DNA from 2 places in the Mycobacterium sp. NGS26 genome. Region 2 is predicted to be linked to the other one. Evidence: riboswitches for the same ligand, from Rfam matches in the RefSeq annotation. Region 2 holds a riboswitch; the other holds the start of a gene.
The links. A riboswitch is a leader RNA that binds a small molecule or an ion and turns the genes downstream of it on or off. The one in region 2 is predicted to bind cobalamin.
Positions count from the first base shown of each region.

Region 1 (3,405 bases), on a different contig from region 2:
ACTAGGCGCTCGCGCGGACTTCCCGCGCCGCGGCGACCATGTTCCGCAGGGAGGCGGTGACCTCGTCGGTGTTGCGGGTCTTCAGCCCGCAGTCGGGGTTGACCCAGAGTCGTTGCGCCGGAACGGCTCGCAGCGCCGCGCGCAGCGACTCCGCGATCTCGTCTGCGCTCGGCACCCGCGGCGAGTGGATGTCGTACACGCCCGGGCCCACGCTGTTGGAAAAGCCGGCGGCGTTCAGATCGTCCAGCACCTCCATGTGCGAGCGTGCCGCCTCGATCGACGTGACGTCGGCGTCCAGGTCGGCGATCGCCCCGATCACGTCACCGAACTCCGAGTAGCACAGGTGCGTGTGGATCTGCGTCGAGTCGGCGACCCCGGAAGTGGCCAACCGGAAAGCGCCCACGGCCCAACGTAAGTACTCGTCCTGGTCGGCGCGGCGCAACGGCAGCAGCTCGCGCAGCGCCGGCTCGTCGACCTGGATGACGGCGATGCCGGCGGCCTCCAGGTCCACGGTCTCGTCCCGGATGGCCAGGGCCACCTGGTTGGCGGTGTCGGCCAGCGGCTGGTCGTCGCGGACGAACGACCAGGCCAGAATGGTGACCGGCCCGGTCAGCATCCCCTTCACCGGCTTGTCGGTCAAAGACTGTGCGTAGGTGATCCATTCGACCGTCATCGGGTGGGTGCGAACCACGTCGCCGTAGAGGATCGGGGGACGCACGCAGCGGCTGCCGTAGGACTGCACCCAGCCGTTCTGTGTGGCGAAGAAGCCCTCGAGCTGCTCGGCGAAGTACTGCACCATGTCGTTGCGCTCGGGCTCACCGTGCACCAGCACGTCCAGGCCGAGTTCCTCCTGCAGCTCGATGACGTCGGCGATCTCCTTGCGCATCTTGCCGACGTAGGTGGCCTCGTCGATCTCGCCGGCCCGAAAAGCCGCGCGCGCCTTGCGGATTGCCGACGTCTGCGGGTAGGAGCCGATCGTCGTGGTCGGCAGCGGGGGCAGCTGCAGCCGGGCCTCCTGACTCGCGCGGCGCGCGGCCGCGTCGCCCCGGTGCGAGCCCGAGGCGAGGATCGCGTCGATCCGGGCCCGAACCTCGTCGTTGTGCAGCCGCGGGTCCTTCTTGCGCGAGGCCACCGCGGCGTTGGACGCCGCGATCGCGTCGGCGACCGTGTCGGGCCCGTCATGCAGTGCGCGCGCCAGCGTCACCACCTCGTCGACCTTCTCCCGCCCGAACGCCAGCCAGCTGCGCAGGGCGTCGTCGAGCCCGGTTTCGGGTTCCAGCGAGTACGGCACGTGCATCGTCGAACACGACGTGGACACCGCGACATTGGCCGCCGAGCCGAGCAGCGTCGCCAGCTTGCCCAGCGCCGACTCCAGGTCGGTGCGCCAGACGTTGCGCCCGTCGACGATGCCGGCCACCAGCGTCTTGGTGGCCAGCTCGGGAATGGCCGCGACGGCCGTGTCGGCCCCGGCGACCAGGTCGACCCCGATCGCCTCGACCGGCGTGCGGGCCAGTGCCGGCAGGGAGGCGCCCGGGTCGCCGAAGTAGGTGGCGACGTGGATGGCGGGGCGGTTGCTGACCGCGCCCAGCGCGTTGTACACCGCCTCGGCCAGCGCGGGCGCGTCGGGGGAGATGTCGGTGACCAGCGCCGGCTCGTCCAGCTGCACCCACCGCGCGCCGTTGTCGGCGAGCAGTGACAGCAGCTCGGAGTAGATCGGCACCAGCTCCTGCAGCCGCTCGATGGGTGCGCCCCCGCCATCGGCGCCCTTGCTCAGCAGCAGGAAGGTGACCGGTCCGATGACCACCGGGCGCGCCGGAATGCCTTGTCCGAGCGCCTCTTTGAGCTCGGAAAGCACCTTGTCCGGGTTCAGCGCGAACTGGGTTGCGGGCTCGATCTCGGGAACGAGGTAGTGGTAGTTGGTGTCGAACCACTTGGTCATCTCCAGCGGCGCGACCTCGTCGTTGCCGCGCGCGGCGGCGAAGTATCGGTCGAGTTCGTCGGGGACTTGCGCGACCCTGGCCGGCAGTGCGCCGAGCATGGCCGCGGTGTCCAGCATCTGGTCGTAGTAGGAGAAGGTGTTCACCGGCACCGAGTCCAGGCCGGCGGCCGCCAGGCCCGCCCACGTGTCGTGGCGCAGTGTGGCGGCGACGGACTCCAGTTCCGCTCGGCTGGTTCGCCCGGCCCAATAGCCCTCGGTGGCGCGCTTGAGTTCCCGCTTCGGGCCGATGCGCGGCGAGCCTGTGACCGTGGCGGTGAATGGTTGACTGCTTACAGGGGTCACGATTTCGTCCTTCATTCGACGGTTCGGTTCACCGCCGGCGGACGCGCAGCCGATGCCGTTGGCGGTACACAAACCGCAACGGCCACGGCCAAACGCCCATTCCACGAGGCGATGAGCCCGCCGGACGCGGCGCGCCCGGCACAGCCGGCAGGTCTTCGGACTCGCAGGCGCGCACCCCGGTGGTGCTCCTACTGGCCGTCGCTTCCCGGTCTTTCAGACCAGTGCTTGGTGACGGCGTTCGTTCCTGCATACCGCTGCGGGACAGTCCCGGACTCTCACCGGGTTCCCTCTTGCGACGCATGACTAACATGCCTCGCTCGATGCCGGCGCCGCGGCTGCGGCGACGGCAGACCAGCTGCGAGAAGCAGCTTAGTCAGCCCGCCAGCGCCTCGGCGATCGGGATGTCTCCGTTGTTGAACTCGATGGTGCGGTGGACGGTCGAGCCGTCGGCCAGCGCGTCCGTGTCGAGCCGCTCGATGTCGGCCACCACCGGGTGGGCGCCGGTGGCGGCGACGTCGTCGGAGTGGTCGGGGTTGCGGAAGACCGAGGTCACCTCGTCGCTGCGCTCGGACAGGATGCGGGCGAGCTGCAGCACGACCTTTACTCAACCGCGAGACTGCAGTTACCGACGCAAACGCCGAGTGGACCCGTCGGCCGTTGCAGTCTCGCGGGGAGACGACGGGCTAGAGCTTCACCCGCCCCATGATCAGATCGATGATCGGCTTGCCGGGCGGGTAGGCGCCGGTCAGCGACGCCATCGTGTGCCCGTAGTCCACCAGCAGCGTGATGCCGTTGATGCCGAAGGCGGCGGCGCTGTTGAGGAACGCCATGACGTCGCCCATCTGCTCCGGGGTGTGCACCTTGGAGCCGGTCTCGTCGCGGTAGTCCTGCGCGAAGGTGAGCCAGAGGTCGGCGTTGGCCTGGGCCAGCGGGGTGTCGGTGGGGCCCGGGCAGATCGCGTTGATGCGGATGCCCTTCTTCAGCAGCGGGTAGCCCTGGGTCGCGACGTAGGCGTTGACGACCTTCTTGGAAAAGCCGTAGTGGATGATGCCTTCCGGCTCGTGCGCCTTGACCCACTCCTGTGCCGCGGCGAAGTCCGGCGTGGCGAGGAACTCGTTCAGCAG
Region 1 covers NZ_JCALDU010000001.1:235,925-239,329, reverse strand. The annotation lists gene metE (5-methyltetrahydropteroyltriglutamate--homocysteine S-methyltransferase) at 2-2,296, opposite strand; cobalamin riboswitch at 2,428-2,594, opposite strand; partial or broken gene AC5Y6X_RS01105 (NAD-dependent dehydratase) at 2,688-2,876, opposite strand; gene AC5Y6X_RS01100 (SDR family oxidoreductase) at 2,965-3,405, opposite strand, start outside.
Region 1: linked by a shared signal. The riboswitch ahead of metE (5-methyltetrahydropteroyltriglutamate--homocysteine S-methyltransferase) and the one ahead of AC5Y6X_RS07640 ((2Fe-2S)-binding protein) in region 2 are both predicted to bind cobalamin.

Region 2 (3,405 bases):
AACCCGGACCTCGAACACCTGGCGCTTGCTCTGGACCCGTCGGCCGTTGACGATGCTCGGCCGCTTCTGGGTGGGATCGTAATTTCGAACGGTGCTCACGACACCGAATCGCAATAGCAGCCAATGGATTTGGTGCGCAAGCTGTTCGGAGGTCGTCGTGTAACCGACGCGAAGCGCCCCGGTCTGTTCCCTGCTCACCCAGCCGTCGCTCTCGAACAGGCCGAAGAGCAGATTCCCGGCTACGTCGGCGGCGATATCCGGCTCGAAGAACCAGTTCGGAATCGTCTTCTCCCATGCAAGCTTGCCGTGGATACCGGCCCGCCGGCAAAGGTCGAGGACACCGTTGCGCTCACCAGGTCGATGAGCGATCGCCAGTGACATGCGCCCCTGCGGGTGCGCGGCACAACCGAGTTCGGCAGCGATTCGGGTCACGTCATCAATGAGTGCCGGCTGAATATTGATGAAGTTGACCGGGGTCTTACCCCCCACGTAGCCATCCCCGATCAGATAGCCAAGCAGCCGTGCATGATCCGCCGAGATCGGCGCCCGGTCACCAAATCCCTCGAAGCGCCGCGGTTGCGCCACCCGGTCTCCCTTGCGGAGTTCCCCGGCCTGACGCCAGCCGTATTCTGTCAGCACCTTGTGATCGGGCGTGACCCACACGGTTGTGCCTCCGGCGATCCGCAACCCGATCACATCCTGCGTTCCCTGATCGAACCAGGACACCACGGGCCGCGCATGCAGTGTTCCGTCCTTGGCCGCAGCCACGACATGGATCCGCTTGCGCCCATCGACGACGTCCTCGATGCGGTGGGTCGTACCGGTGACCGGATCGAAGATCCGGGTGCCCTCGGCGAGGCACTTGTTCTTGACGAGCTTGACCCGGGTGCGGTTGCCGACCGCGTTGGTGCCGTCCTTGAGCGTCTCGATCCGGCGCACGTCCATGCGCACCGACGCGTAGAACTTCAAAGCCTTTCCGCCCGTCGTCGTTTCTGGACTGCCGAACATCACCCCGATTTTTTCGCGGAGCTGGTTGATGAAGATCGCCGTGGTTCCCGAATTGTTCAGCGCGCCGGTCATTTTCCGCAGCGCCTGGCTCATCAGCCGGGCCTGCAGGCCGACGTGGCTGTCGCCCATCTCGCCCTCGAGCTCCGCGCGCGGCACCAGCGCCGCCACCGAGTCGATGACCAGGATGTCCAGCGCGCCGGAGCGGATCAGCATGTCGGCGATCTCCAGCGCCTGCTCACCGGTGTCGGGCTGGCTGACCAGCAGCGAATCGGTGTCGACTCCGAGCTTCTTGGCGTAGTCGGGGTCCAGGGCGTGCTCGGCGTCGATGAACGCCGCGACGCCGCCGGCGGCCTGGGCGTTGGCCACCGCGTGCAGCGCGACGGTGGTCTTACCCGAGGACTCCGGACCGTAGATCTCCACGACCCTGCCGCGCGGCAGGCCGCCGATGCCCAGGGCCACGTCCAGTGCGATGGATCCGGTCGGGATGACCGATATCGGCTGACGCATCTCGTCGCCGAGACGCATCACCGAGCCTTTCCCGTAGCTCTTTTCGATCTGGGCCATCGCCAGCTCGAGAGCCTTCTCGCGGTCGGGGGCTTGCGTCATGGTGCCTCTCCTTGGTCGGTGTTTCGGTGACCGGTATCGGTCGGTTGGCCGTGACACTAGAGATGGCCACCGACAAGTCCACATCTCCGAACGCTCACCACAGTAGCCGAACACCTGTTCGATTCAAGTTCGACACGCCGCAGCGAACCGGGTGTGGCAACATCGGCTACCGAAAGGCGCCGACGGGGCCTTCAGGAAATCCGACAAGGCCTGAGGAAACCGGTGCGAATCCGGTGCGGTCCCGCCACTGTGATCGGGCTGGGCATGTCCCAACCCGAGAGCCAGATACTCACCGTTGGCGCCTCCTCGACACAACTGGGGCGGATCTCCCCAGAGAGGGTGAGCATGGACATCTCTGCCGAGCTGGCCGAAATATCTTCCTACAAGGGCTTTTTCGCGCTGACCGTGGGCGGTGACGCGGCGGGATGGCATCCGGTGAGGCAGTCCTACGCCGACGGCTGCGCCGATTTGGTCGAGGCCACCGCCCGGCGCTACCGCACGACGGACTTGCGGATCGGCGCCTCCCTGGTGCATCTCGGCCACGCCACCCGGCTGTGGTCACCGGTGCTCGCGTGCGCGCTGGCCCACGGCGTCGTTCCCGATCTCAAGGACCTGCAACGCGCCGACGACGGGGCGCAACTGCGAATGCCCGAGCCCGTCGGGCAAGCCATCGACTCGCCGTCGGCGAATTTGCTGTACCGGATCGTGGTGAAACAGCACATGAAGCCGTTCGCCGCCGGCCTGCGGGTCAAGCTGGCGCCCGCCCTGCTCGCGGGCAACATCGCGTCCGCGCTCGTCGGGGCGTCCCGGGCCCTGCTTTCGGCCCGGCCGGACCTGCGCCGCCCCATCGTCGAGGTCACCAACTCACTGCTGGACACCGGCATGCTGGCCGGAGCCGGCGTCGTCACCGGCCCGCATCTGGGCTTCCGGCGGCGCAGCTGCTGCCTGTTCTACCGCGTCCCCGGCCGGGCGGTCTGCCACGATTGCGTCTTTCGGCGGACACCGCGGCGGGCACGGCGATCCACCCGCCGCTGAGTCACCACTGATCGCGGGGCACGTCGAAGTCGACGCACAACGCCCGCCACACGTCGCGCGGGTCCACGCCGTCCTCGATGGCCTGGGCGGCGGTCCGGCCGTCGAGACCGGTCAGCACGTGATCCACCAGAACCGATGCCCCGTAGGTGGCGCCGAACCGCAACACCACCCTGTCGTTGAACTCCGTCAGCCGCACGCCAGTCAACATACCCAGTCGCTCAGCCCGCAAGGGCCAGCGCGTCGTGGCACACCCGCACCGGGTCGGCGACGCCGGCGATGCCGGCGGCGGCTTCCCGGGCGGCCTCGCGGTAGCCGGGCGAGGACAGCACGTCGTTCGTCGCGGCGGCCAGCGCGCCGGCGGTCAACGGGCGAACCAGCCGCGCGCTCCCCTGCCGGACCACCCGGTTGGCGATCTCCCACTGGTCGCCCCCGCCGGGCACCACCACCAACGGCACCCCGGCCAGCAGCGCCTTGGCCACCGTCCCGTGACCGCCGCCGCAGATCACCACGTCGGCATGCGCCATCAGCTCGTCCTGGCGCCCCAGCCCCACCACAGCCCACGGCGGCACGGTCAGGTCCGATCCGCCCAGCCGCGACACCACCAGGCGCGACCCCGCCGGCAGCGTGTCGCCCGGCGTCAGGCAGTCCAGTGCGACTTCGGCCAGGCCGGCGGTCCCGGTCAGCGCGGTCGACGGCGCGACCACCACCACCGGGCCGGGGCCCGCGGGAACCTCGAGCACCCGCTCGGTCGGCTCG
Region 2 covers NZ_JCALDU010000002.1:322,562-325,966, reverse strand. The annotation lists gene recA (intein-containing recombinase RecA) at 1-1,614, opposite strand, end outside; cobalamin riboswitch at 1,781-1,925, shown strand; gene AC5Y6X_RS07640 ((2Fe-2S)-binding protein) at 1,960-2,649, shown strand; gene AC5Y6X_RS07635 (DUF3046 domain-containing protein) at 2,651-2,845, opposite strand; gene AC5Y6X_RS07630 (glycosyltransferase) at 2,868-3,405, opposite strand, start outside.